3 regions of the Raoultella sp. genome follow, and region 2 is predicted to be linked to each of the others. Evidence: predicted binding sites of a transcription regulator. Region 2 holds the regulator's gene; each other region holds the start of a gene.
What was found. Region 2 encodes PurR, which represses purine synthesis genes. Its sites were predicted from a motif close to CANGCAAACGTTTGCNTG; they were not measured.

Region 1 (4,223 bases), on a different contig from region 2:
TCAGGTTATCGGCGAAGGTTGGAACCGACCTATCGGGCGCCACGATCCTACGGCGCATGCCGAAATTATGGCGCTGCGTCAGGGGGGACTGGTACTGAAAAACTATCGCCTGATTGACGCGACGCTGTATGTCACGCTTGAACCGTGCGTGATGTGCGCGGGGGCGATGGTGCATAGCCGGATTTCGCGGTTGGTATTTGGTGCCCGGGATGCAAAAACCGGCGCAGCCGGCTCGCTAATAGATGTCCTGCACCATCCGGGGATGAATCATCGGGTGGAGATCAGTGAAGGTATTCTGGCGGAGTCGTGCTCAGGTATGCTTAGCGACTTTTTCCGCTGGCGGCGGGAAGAGAAAAAAGCCTTGAAAAAGGCGCGCCGGCTCGGGGACGCTTAGCGGCTCAGTCCGGGAATCTTCAGTCTGGCGTTGTCGACTAACGATTCCGCGCGAAACTGGAAAAAGGGCAGCACCTGCTGTTCTTTATCCAGTTCATCCGGCATCACTGCCGGATAGTCTCCGGCAAGCGCCAGCCGCTGTTCATCTTTTTTCTCTTTCTCCGACAGGTATCCCACCAGGCTGATGTGATATTTGCGGATGTTCTCGACGTAGGCGTATGCCTCGTGACCGCGGGCGTAGCCATATTTCAGTCGGCTGTAATAAGATTTCTGACTAAGCAGCGGCAGGCGCTGTTTCACGTCCGCCCAGCTGTCGGGATTGCCTTTCTGTCTTTTTGTCAGCGAGATGGCGTCCAGAATATGGGCGTAGCCCATATTGTAAGCCGCCAGCGCAAACCAGATTCGTTCATCTTTGGGGACCGAGTCCGGGATTTTATTCATCATATCCTGCAAGTAGCGCATACCGCCGCTGAGGCTCTGCTCTGCATCGGTACGGTCGGTTAATCCCAGGCTCTGCGCAGTATTGCGGGTCAGCATCATTATGCCGCGCACCCCGGTTGGCGAGGTGGCCTGCGGATCCCAGTGCGACTCCTGCCATGAAATGGCCGCCAGCAGGCGCCAGTCGATCTGACGCGCGTATTTCTCAAACATTGGCTGTAGGTCCGGCAGAATAGTATCGACGGCGCGCAGGAACGTCCGGGTATCGACATAATCGAAATCGTTACCGTGTCCGAGGTATTTTTCTTCCAGTCGTGCCAGAGTACCGTTTTCATTCATATTGTTGAAGAAATCCAGCATCGCCGCCGAGAGCGAGTTGTCTTCGCTCCTGGCGCTAAACCAGGTCACCGGCTGTTCATCGCTGATATCCAGGGCGACCGCCAGTTCCGGATGTACGCGCTGGAACAGGCTAATCGCCACCGAATCTGCAATGGTGTAATCCACTTCGCCATCGATAACCGCCTGCATCAGCGCTGTCGTCCCGCGTTTTTCATCCACGCGCCAGCCGAGATCCGGGTATTTATTCCCTTTCAGCGTCTGCAGGTCGTTAATGGCGACGTGCCCTGGGGCAATCACCAACTGTTCTGCCGTGAGGTTGGCGAGGCTGCGTGGGCGCGGCGTGCCAACCCGGTAGACCAGCTGCTGCGACACCGAATAGTAGCCTGGCCCGGCCTGATAGTTTTTGACCCGCTCTGAGTTGTAGACCAGCCCGGCAGCTAACATATCGGCATTACCGTTATCAAGGTCATCGAACAGCTGACTGATATTCTGGCGGACAGTCACCTTCAGCCTGACGCCGAGATAATTGGCAAACTGTTCTGCCATCTCGTAATCCAGCCCGTAGGATTTGTTATTGATGGTCGCGAAGGTGAGCGGCGAATTGATGGTGCTGATGCGCAGCTCACCGCGCGCCATAATTCCGGCGACACGGTTCTCCGGCTTTCCTGACCACGGGATCGACGGCCACAGGGCAGCCGCCAGCAATAGGGTCACAATGCCGATGAGCAGATAATTAATCTTTAATTTTTTCAGAGAGTTAATCTTCTGCAGCTCTGTGTTCCTCAGCAGGCTATTAGCGGAAAAGTAAAAAGAGAGTCTTCGAATGAGCGGCATTTTGCTTAAGAATGCGTCAGTTGGCAACTTATTCGCGGAGAAGGTCACATTAATTGATAAACCAGGTGAACAATTTTATTTCCACGCAAACGGTTTCGTCGAGGCTCAGGATTCACTATAATGGCGCCCGTTTCCCCCCTGGCTCATATTGAAAGCTGCGAAGACGAGAGACTTATGATGGAAATTTTGCGTGGTTCACCTGCACTGTCGGCATTTCGTGTTAATAAACTGCTGGCACGTTTCCAGGCGGCCAACCTGCCGGTTAGCACAATATATGCAGAGTATGTTCATTTTGCCGAACTGAACGCGCCGTTAAGCGGTGATGAGCGTGAAAGGCTGGCACGACTGCTCAAGTATGGCCCAAGCTTAAACAGCCATACCCCAACCGGTAAATTACTGCTCGTCACCCCCCGCCCTGGCACCATCTCCCCCTGGTCTTCTAAAGCTACCGATATCGCCCATAACTGCGGTCTGTCGCAGGTTGTGCGCCTTGAGCGCGGCGTGGCGTACTATGTGGAAGCCAGTACGCTGAGTGAAGCACAATGGGCCGCTGTCGCGAGTGAACTCCACGACCGGATGATGGAAAGCGTCTTTGATGCGCTGGAAGAGGGCGAAAAGCTGTTCGCTCAACATCAACCGACGCCAGTGACCAGCGTCGATCTGCTGGGGCAGGGACGTCAGGCGCTGATTGATGCCAACCTCCGTCTGGGGCTGGCGCTGGCGGAAGACGAAATCGACTACCTGCAGGATGCGTTCAACAAGCTTGGCCGCAACCCGAATGACATCGAACTGTATATGTTTGCCCAGGCGAACTCTGAGCACTGCCGCCACAAGATTTTTAACGCCGACTGGGTTATTGATGGTGAACAGCAGCCGAAGTCGCTGTTCAAGATGATCAAAAACACCTTCGAAAAGACGCCGGATTACGTCCTGTCCGCCTATAAAGACAACGCTGCGGTCATGGAAGGTTCTCAGGTAGGGCGCTTCTTTGCCGATCGCGAAAAAGGCCGCTATGACTTCCATCAGGAAGACGCCCATATCCTGATGAAAGTGGAAACACACAACCACCCGACGGCCATCTCTCCATGGCCGGGTGCGGCGACCGGCTCCGGCGGTGAAATCCGCGATGAAGGGGCAACCGGTCGCGGAGCGAAACCGAAAGCCGGTCTTGTCGGTTTCTCGGTCTCTAACCTGCGGATTCCCGGCTTTGAACAGCCGTGGGAAGAAGATTTCGGCAAGCCAGAGCGTATTGTGACCGCTCTGGATATCATGACCGACGGCCCGTTGGGCGGCGCCGCGTTTAACAACGAATTCGGTCGTCCGGCGCTGAACGGCTATTTCCGTACCTATGAAGAAAAAGTGACCAGCCACAACGGCGAAGAGCTACGCGGTTATCATAAACCGATCATGCTGGCGGGCGGGATTGGTAACATCCGTGGCGAGCATGTGCAGAAAGGTGAAATTACCGTTGGGGCGAAACTGATTGTCCTTGGTGGCCCGGCGATGAATATCGGCCTGGGCGGCGGCGCGGCTTCTTCAATGGCATCCGGTCAGTCCGACGCGGATCTTGATTTTGCCTCCGTACAGCGTGATAACCCGGAAATGGAACGCCGTTGCCAGGAGGTGATCGACCGCTGCTGGCAACTGGGCGATGCAAACCCGATTCTGTTTATCCACGACGTCGGTGCTGGCGGTCTGTCTAATGCCATGCCGGAACTGGTTAGCGACGGTGGGCGCGGCGGTAAATTCCAGCTGCGCGATATTCTGAGCGATGAGCCGGGCATGAGTCCGCTGGAAATCTGGTGTAACGAATCCCAGGAGCGCTATGTGCTGGCGGTTGCGCCGGAACAGCTGCCGCTGTTTGATGAGCTGTGCCGCCGTGAGCGCGCACCGTACGCGGTGATCGGTGAAGCCACCGAAGAACTGCATCTGAACATGGGCGATGCTCACTTCAACGACCAGCCGATCGACCTGCCGCTGGATGTGCTGCTGGGTAAAACGCCGAAAATGACCCGCGATGTTCAGACCCTGAAAGTGAAAGGTGATGCGTTGGATCGCCAGGATATCACTCTCGCCGACGCGGTGAATCGCGTTCTGCATTTGCCGGCAGTGGCGGAAAAAACCTTCCTTGTCACCATCGGCGACCGTACCGTCACCGGGATGGTTGCGCGCGATCAGATGGTCGGCCCCTGGCAGATTCCGGTAGCGAACTGCGCGGT
Region 2 (4,223 bases):
GGAACTGCCTCGCGCCGAATGCGGGCGGCGAGCCGGAAGGTGAGCTGGCGACTGCCATCAATCAGTCCTTCGGCAGCTTCGCAGACTTCAAAGCGAAATTTACCGACGCGGCAGCGAAGAACTTTGGTGCAGGCTGGACATGGCTGGTTAAAAATGCCGATGGCAGCCTGAGCATTGTCTCCACCAGCAACGCTGGCACGCCGCTGACCGGCGACGCCAAACCGCTGCTGACCGTGGATGTCTGGGAACATGCCTATTACATCGACTACCGTAACGCCCGTCCTGACTATCTGGCGCACTTCTGGGCGCTGGTAAACTGGAAGTTTGTGGCGGCCAATCTGGCGGCCTAAAACGCGAACGCAGAAGGGGCAACCCTTCTGCGAATATACCTACGGTTCGACCAACGCCTCTTCCGGCTGTGAACGCCCGCCAACCAGCACCAGCAGCAGCGCCACCCCGGCAATTATCGCCCCCATCACCGGCACAAAGGCATAGCCCAGCCCGCCGGAAATCACCGCACCGCCGGCTGCCGCGCCCAGCGCATTGCCGAGGTTAAATGCCCCGATATTGACCGACGAAGAGAGCCCCGGCGCTTCATGGGCTACCCGCATCACCCGCATTTGCAGCGGCGGAACCACGGCGAAAGTCGCCGCCCCCCAGACTACCATACTGATAGCGGCCCCCAGTTGCGTCTGCGCCAGCAGCGGAATTGCCAGCATGATAACCATCAGCAGCAGCAGAAATCCCTTCAGCGTCCCGGAGACGGAACGGTCGGCGAATTTACCGCCCAGATAGTTACCCAGCGAAAAGCCGACGCCAATCAACACCAGCATGGCGGTGACAAACAGCGGCGAGGCGTGCGTAATGGTATGCAGTACAGGTGAAATATAGGTGTAGAGGGTAAACATGGCACCGGCCCCCAGCACAGTCGTCAGCAGCGCGGAGAGCACCTGCGGACGAACCAGCACGGAAAGCTCCTGTTTTACGTTCGGACGTTCACCAGCGCGGCCTTGAGGCAACGAGAACCACAGGCTAACCATCGCCACCAGTCCCAGACCTGCCGTCGCGAGGAACGACATCCGCCAGCCGATGGTTTCGCCAAGCCATGTCGCCGCCGGAACGCCGCCAATATTAGCGATGGTCAACCCCATGAACATGGTCGCCACCGCGCTGGCCTGTTTGTGTTTCGGCACCACGCTCGCCGCAACCACCGAACCGAGGCCGAAGAAAGCTCCGTGGTTAAGGCTGGTGATAATGCGTGAAATCAGTAGCGTAGTGTAATCCGGCGCCATTGAGGAGAGGACGTTACCCAGCGTGAAGATCGCCATCAGAAAAATCAGTGCATTTCTGCGCGCGCGATGAGAGAGCAGCAAAGTCATTAGCGGCGCCCCGACCATCACGCCGATCGCATAAGCACTGATCAGCATTCCCGCCGCCGGAATTGACACGTCGACGCCTTTGGCAATCACCGGCAGCAGCCCCATCGGGGAAAACTCCGTGGTACCAATACCAAACGCGCCTATCGCCAGCGCTAACAAGGGAAAGTTGATTTTCATTCAATGACTCCAGCAGACCGTCATCGGCAACGGTATCTCATCAGAAGTCAAAAGCATGACATCAATCACAAAAAAACAAAAGTAAACGAAATGGCAAAAGATTTTTGCGAAATTGATAATAATGGCGGGATATCGGGGGAAAGGGGCCTCTCCCCCGGATAAATCAGTGCAGTACCGCGGTCAGGGCGGCGGCCACGATGAGCCCCAGGACAATAATCGTTGTCGTCAGCGAAAACTTTAAATCGGTATCCATCAATTTTTCTCCCCAGTTATCCCCACACGAAAAGTGAGCTTGCTCATTTTTGCACAATATCGCACAAAAATCTTCCATGTTTTAGGGTGATGCACATTTTTGCTCTTCCCCTTTGCCGCAAGATCGGACAAAATCCCACGCTAATTTGAAAGCGTATCGGCCATTGACCCCTTCCTGTCGTTCTGTGTCGTTTTCCCGACGTGATGCAATGTTGAAAATTGTATTCAGGGTGTGTACAGGCAAACGTTTACGTATCGATAATCAGACGATCAGGTCAAGGTCTGGAGTGAGAAGTAATGGCAACAATTAAAGATGTAGCGAAGCGCGCAAACGTTTCCACTACAACAGTATCACATGTAATTAACAAAACCCGTTTCGTGGCGGAAGAAACCCGCAACGCCGTGTGGGCGGCGATCAAAGAGCTGCACTATTCTCCAAGCGCCGTTGCTCGCAGCCTGAAGGTTAATCACACCAAATCGATCGGTCTGCTGGCCACCAGCAGCGAAGCGGCCTATTTCGCTGAGATTATTGAATCTGTAGAAAAGAGCTGTTTCCAGAAAGGCTATACTCTGATTTTGGGCAATGCGTGGAACGATCCCGAAAAACAGCAGGCCTATCTGTCGATGATGGCGCAAAAGCGTGTCGACGGCATGCTGGTTATGTGTTCTGAATACCCGGAATCGGTGCTCCGCATGCTGGAAGAGTACCGCCATATTCCGATGGTGGTCATGGACTGGGGTGAATCCAAAGCCGACTTCACCGATTCGGTGATCGATAACGCCTTCGAAGGCGGCTATATGGCCGGGCGCTACCTGGTCGAACGCGGCCACCGCGAGATCGGCGTGATCCCTGGCCCGCTGGAACGTAACACCGGCGCCGGGCGCCTGGCCGGCTTTATGAAAGCCATGGAAGAAGCGCAGATTGCCGTTCCGGAAAGCTGGATTGTTCAGGGGGACTTCGAGCCTGAATCCGGCTACCGTGCAATGCAGCAGATCCTCAGCCAGCAGCATCGCCCGACGGCGGTCTTCTGCGGCGGCGATATCATGGCGATGGGCGCAATCTGTGCTGCGGATGAGATGGGTCTGCGCGTACCGCAGGACATTTCGCTGATCGGGTATGATAACGTGCGTAACGCCCGCTATTTCAGCCCGGCGCTGACCACCATCCATCAGCCGAAAGATTCGCTGGGGGAAGCGGCCTTCAATATGTTGATGGATCGTATCGTCAACAAACGTGAAGAGTCCCAGTCGATCGAGGTTCACCCGCGACTGGTAGAGCGCCGCTCCGTCGTCGACGGCCCGTTCGTCGATTACCGTCGCTAATCAATCGTGCGGCGCCGGCTATGTCTATTCCGGCGCCCGTAGCCACTCCCGGTTTAACGTTTCACTGTCCCCCAGATAATCCAGCAGCCACAAAAGGGCCGGTGAGGCGTCACTCTGCTGCCAAGTCAGGCAACACGCAGCGTCCGGGAACGGATTTTCCAGCGCCAGCACGGTCCATTCGCCACGGTCAATCCAGGGGCGAGCAAAATGGCTCGGCACCATTCCTACGCACAATCCCGCCGAGAGGCAGGTGGCCGATGATTCCCAGTCCGGCACCACCACCCTTTTCTGGTTATCCAGTAGCCAGGTCGTGCGTTTCGGCAATGAGCGAGAGGTATCTTCCCGGACCAACGACGGCCAGTTGCGCAACACGTCATCGCTGAGCGGCCCGGTCATCTGCGCCAGCGGATGATGGCTCGCCACCACGCAATCCCAGCTCAGCATCCCCATATCACGAAAGGCGTAGCGCCCCCCTACCGGAATCGAACGGGTTGCTCCGATAGCCAGTTCCACGCGTCCGTCGGCCAGCGCGTCCCAGACGCCGTTGAAGACCTCCTGAAAAACAATCAGCTCGACATCCGGAAAGTGACGATAAAAATCGACAATCATCTGCCGCATACGGGCTGGTTTAACGATGTCATCCACGGCTATCGACAGCTGACCGCGCCAACCGTTGGCTATCTGCTGACACTGCTGGCGAGTGATCTGCATTTTTTTGATAACAGATCGTCCTTCCTGTAAAAACCAGAGCCCGGCGGGGGTCAATTCGACATCGCGATGGCGGCGTTCAAACAGCGGTACCGCCAGCCACTCTTCCAACTGACGTACAGTATAACTGACCGCCGAAGGTACGCGGTGCAGTTCCTGCGCCGCTGCGCTAAAGCTGCCGTTGCGGGCTACAGCATCAACAACTTCGAGTGAGTATTCGGACCACATATTCTGCCTGCAAAAATTTTGAATGCATGTAGCAAATATTAGCGTTTCACAAGCCAGAATGCACTCCCTACACTCTGCGGCATCATATCTGCATCTATAAGAGAATGTTATGCAACAACCCGGGAAAGGATTTTTAGTGTGGCTGGCGGGACTCAG
Region 3 (4,223 bases), on a different contig from region 2:
TGCCACCGAGAAACTGCTGGTCAACGCCGATGCCGATATCCGCACAGCCGTCGAAAGTGCGGTACGTGCCGTGGGCTATACGCTGCGCGATGAAAGCACCTCGCCGCCGGAAACCTCGCGTCTGCGCGAGAACCTGCCGCTGATAACGCTGGTGCTACTGATGGTGCTGAGCTGGGGTCTGGAGCAGTTCAACCACCCCTTCGGCGAGCTGGCATTCATTGCCACCACGCTTGTGGGCCTGTGGCCCGTCGCTCGCCAGGCCCTGCGCCTGATCCGCAGCGGCAGCTGGTTTGCCATTGAAACACTGATGAGCGTCGCCGCTATCGGAGCGCTGTTTATTGGCGCAACGGCTGAAGCCGCGATGGTGTTGCTGCTGTTTATGGTTGGCGAGCGTCTTGAAGGCTGGGCCGCCAGCCGCGCCCGCCAGGGGGTAAGCGCTCTGATGGCGTTAAAACCCGATACCGCCACTCGCCTGCGTGACGGCGTGCGGGAAACTGTCGCCCAGCGCGATCTCCGCCCCGGAGACGTGATTGAAGTCGCGGCAGGAGGTCGCTTACCCGCCGATGGCCAGCTGCGCACACCCTTCGCCAGCTTTGATGAAAGCGCCTTAACCGGCGAGTCGGTGCCGGTCGAGCGCCATTCCGGCGAACGCGTGGCGGCAGGTGCCACCAGCGTCGATCGCCTGGTTCAACTGACGGTCATTTCCGAGCCGGGCGACAGCGCCATTGACCGCATTCTGAAGCTGATTGAAGAGGCGGAGGAACGCCGGGCGCCAATTGAGCGCTTTATCGATCGCTTCAGCCGGATTTATACGCCGGCCATTATGGTCGTCGCCCTGTTGGTCGCCATCGTGCCGCCGCTGTTCTTTGCCGCCGCCTGGCTGCCGTGGATCTACAAAGGTCTGACGCTGCTACTGATCGGCTGTCCCTGCGCACTGGTTATCTCCACTCCGGCGGCTATTACTTCCGGGCTGGCGATGGCGTCGCGCCGCGGTGCTCTGATTAAAGGCGGCGCAGCGCTTGAGCAACTCGGTCGCATACGTCAGGTGGCTTTCGACAAGACCGGGACGCTAACCGTCGGTCAACCGCGCGTTACCGCCGCAATCGCCCTGAATGACGTGGATGAAAATGGCCTGCTGGCACTGGCGGCGGCGGTAGAACAAGGCTCCAGCCACCCACTGGCACAGGCCATCGTGCGCGAAGCCCAGCAGCGTCAGCTGACGATTCCGTCTGCCCGCGATCAGCGCGCCCTGGCGGGGTCGGGCATTGAAGCCGAAGTCGACGGGCGGCGGATACTGATTTGCGCGGCAGGCAACGACGCAGCAGCAGAGCATGAGGTGCAGATTCAACAGCTGGAGAGCGCGGGTCAGACGGTTGTCCTGGTGTTGCGCGAACACTCTCTGCTCGGCATTCTGGCGCTACAGGATACGCTGCGCGATGACGCCCGCCAGGCGGTCGACGATCTGCATCGTCTGGGGGTGCAGGGGGTGATCCTGACCGGCGATAACCCGCGTGCGGCCGCCGCCATTGCCGCAGAGCTGGGGCTGGAATTCCGCGCCGGGCTGCTGCCGGCCGATAAAGTCGAGGCGGTCACGACGCTCAATACCGCGGCGCCACTGGCTATGGTTGGTGACGGGATTAATGACGCGCCAGCGATGAAGGCCGCCACCATTGGTATCGCCATGGGCAGCGGAACCGACGTGGCGCTGGAAACCGCCGATGCCGCCCTGACGCATAACCGCTTAACCGGTCTGGCGCAGATGATTTCACTGGCCCGCGCCACCCACGCCAATATTCGGCAGAACATCGCGATTGCGCTTGGCTTAAAGGGGATTTTCCTTATCACTACGCTGCTCGGGTTAACCGGGCTGTGGCTGGCGGTACTGGCCGATACGGGGGCAACGGTGCTGGTGACCGCTAACGCCCTGCGGCTGTTACGTAAGAAGTAAGTGGAAAGACCCCGGTGGCGCGTTGCTTACCGGGGCTACGGGAACGTGCAGTCTTTGGATTTTGTCGCCCGAACAGGGACGCAGCCCCACCTCCGGGAAGACGGCCTGCGGCAATCGCACCATTTATTCCCCGGTAGCGCGTTGCTTACCGGGGCTACGGGAACGTGGAGTCTTTGGATTTTGTCGCCCGGACAGGGGCGCAGCCCCGCCTCCGGGAGAGGCAGTGCGGCACACAAACCCGTGCTTAATGGCTTTTACGAATCAGATAGCGATAGGGCAGCGCCGCGGTTTCTTGTGCCAACAGCTCATGCTCCATAAAGCGGCAAAAACCTGGAATATCGCGGGTTGTCGCCGGATCATCGGCGATAATCAGCAGCGTTTCCCCCACCGGCATTGTACGTACGGTCTTACGCACCATCATTACCGGCTCCGGGCAACGCAGGCCCTGAGCGTCCAGAGTGTGGTCAGGGCTGGAGAAAAGTTCGGTCATTTTCATCTCACATCAACAAAACGGCCATAGTTTACCCCCACTTTTGCGCTACGCAAGTCAGGTTAACGTTTGCGCGAAAAACAACCATTGCAATACCCGCTCAACGCAGTATCATTCTGCCGCTTCAAACGGGTACTCGCGCGTTGGCAAGCCACAGCGCCAGTATTGATTTATTGGGTTCCCTCACCCCAACTCTCTGGTCCTGAATCATTCGAGTTGCAGAAAGGAGACGCCGCAGTGAATTCCCGGATGCTTACCCAGGTAAGCGACTGGAATGCATGAGGAAAGTCAACGCATCTGCAGTCTGAAGGAGGACGGGCATAAAAAGGTCACAATATGAATCCGTTTACAACGTCACAGCGTCAAAAAGCGCTGGTCTGGCTTTCTCTTTTTCATGTGCTGGTTATCACCTCCAGCAACTATCTGGTACAGCTCCCGATCTCCATTTTTGGTTTTCATACCACGTGGGGCGCGTTCAGCTTTCCGTTTATCTTCCTCGCCACCGATCTGACGGTGCGGATTTTCGGCGCGCCGTTGGCACGACGCATTATCCTGGCGGTGATGGTCCCGGCGCTGCTGATCTCCTATGGCATTTCGTCCCTGTTTTATATGGGAGAGTGGCAAGGCTTTGCCGCACTGACTCACTTTAACCTGTTCGTCGCCCGTATCGCCGCCGCCAGTTTCATGGCCTACGCGCTGGGCCAGATCCTCGATGTCCATGTCTTTAACCGCCTGCGTCAAAACCGCCGCTGGTGGCTGGCGCCGACCGCTTCGACTCTGTTCGGCAACGTCAGTGATACCCTGGCCTTTTTCTTTATCGCTTTCTGGCGTAGTCCGGACCCGTTTATGGCGGCGAACTGGGGAGAAATCGCAATTGTCGACTATAGCTTCAAGGTATTGATTAGCATTGTTTTCTTCCTGCCGATGTATGGCATGTTGTTGAATATGCTACTGAAAAAACTGGCAGATAAATCTGATTTATCAGCATTGCAGCCAGGTTAAGAGTACTCGCAGGTTGATGTGATAAGATAAGCGAATGAGCCGTTAATGGCCGTTTATCGAAAGGAAGATGTCAATGCGCAATTTGGTTAAATATGTCGGTATTGGCCTGCTGGTTATGGGGCTTGCGGCCTGTGATAACAGCGATACAAAAACGCCGACTGCCGGGGCTGCTGCGGAAAGCAACGCCAGCGGGCAAAATATCAGCCTGCTGGATGGTAAGCTGAGTTTCTCCCTGCCAGCAGGAATGACCGATCAGAGCGGTAAACTGGGTACCCAGGCCAACAACATGCACGTCTATTCTGACGCCACCGGGCAGAAAGCGGTGATCGTGATTGTTGGCGACAGCACCAATGAAGAATTGAGCGTGCTGGCTCAGCGCCTGGAAGATCAGCAGCGCAGCCGCGATCCGCAGTTGCAGGTTGTCACCAATAAATCGATTGATATCAAAGGCCACACGCTGCAGCAGCTGGACAGCATCATCTCCGCCAAAGGTCAGACTGCCTGGTCTTCCGTCATTCTCGGCAAGGTTGACGATAAGCTGCTGACACTGCAGATCACGCTGCCGGCAGACAACCAGCAGCAGGCGCAAAGCGCCGCTGAAAACATCATCAATACTCTCGTCATCCAGTAACTACTGGCCTGACGCTGCGGCCTCCGGCGCAACCACCGGGGGCCGTTTTTTTAACCGCCAGCACAGCAACAGCGCCACCGCCACCAGCCCCGCCGCCGCCAGATAAATAGTGGAAATCCCGGCCCACGCCATCAGCAGCCCGGCCAGAGGAC

Region 1: a site for PurR is predicted at 2,087-2,104, ahead of purL (phosphoribosylformylglycinamidine synthase). Genes of this name have one in related genera too.
Region 3: a site for PurR is predicted at 2,497-2,514, ahead of tusA (sulfurtransferase TusA). Genes of this name have one in related genera too.

Annotation. Positions count from the first base shown of each region.
Region 1 covers NZ_JBCNNS010000058.1:4,728-8,950, forward strand. Annotated here, with positions in the region: gene tadA (tRNA adenosine(34) deaminase TadA) at 1-394, shown strand, start outside; gene mltF (membrane-bound lytic murein transglycosylase MltF) at 391-2,004, opposite strand; gene purL (phosphoribosylformylglycinamidine synthase) at 2,179-4,223, shown strand, end outside.
Region 2 covers NZ_JBCNNS010000080.1:9,569-13,791, forward strand. Annotated here, with positions in the region: gene sodB (superoxide dismutase [Fe]) at 1-350, shown strand, start outside; gene ACZAHD_RS14715 (MFS transporter) at 390-1,556, opposite strand; gene cydH (cytochrome bd-I oxidase subunit CydH) at 1,720-1,809, opposite strand; gene purR (HTH-type transcriptional repressor PurR) at 2,106-3,131, shown strand; gene punR (DNA-binding transcriptional activator PunR) at 3,156-4,067, opposite strand; gene punC (purine nucleoside transporter PunC) at 4,177-4,223, shown strand, end outside.
Region 3 covers NZ_JBCNNS010000024.1:28,288-32,510, forward strand. Annotated here, with positions in the region: gene zntA (Zn(II)/Cd(II)/Pb(II) translocating P-type ATPase ZntA) at 1-1,948, shown strand, start outside; gene tusA (sulfurtransferase TusA) at 2,193-2,438, opposite strand; gene ACZAHD_RS06430 (7-cyano-7-deazaguanine/7-aminomethyl-7-deazaguanine transporter) at 2,775-3,440, shown strand; gene ACZAHD_RS06435 (DcrB family lipoprotein) at 3,514-4,071, shown strand; partial or broken gene ACZAHD_RS06440 (MFS transporter) at 4,072-4,223, opposite strand, start outside.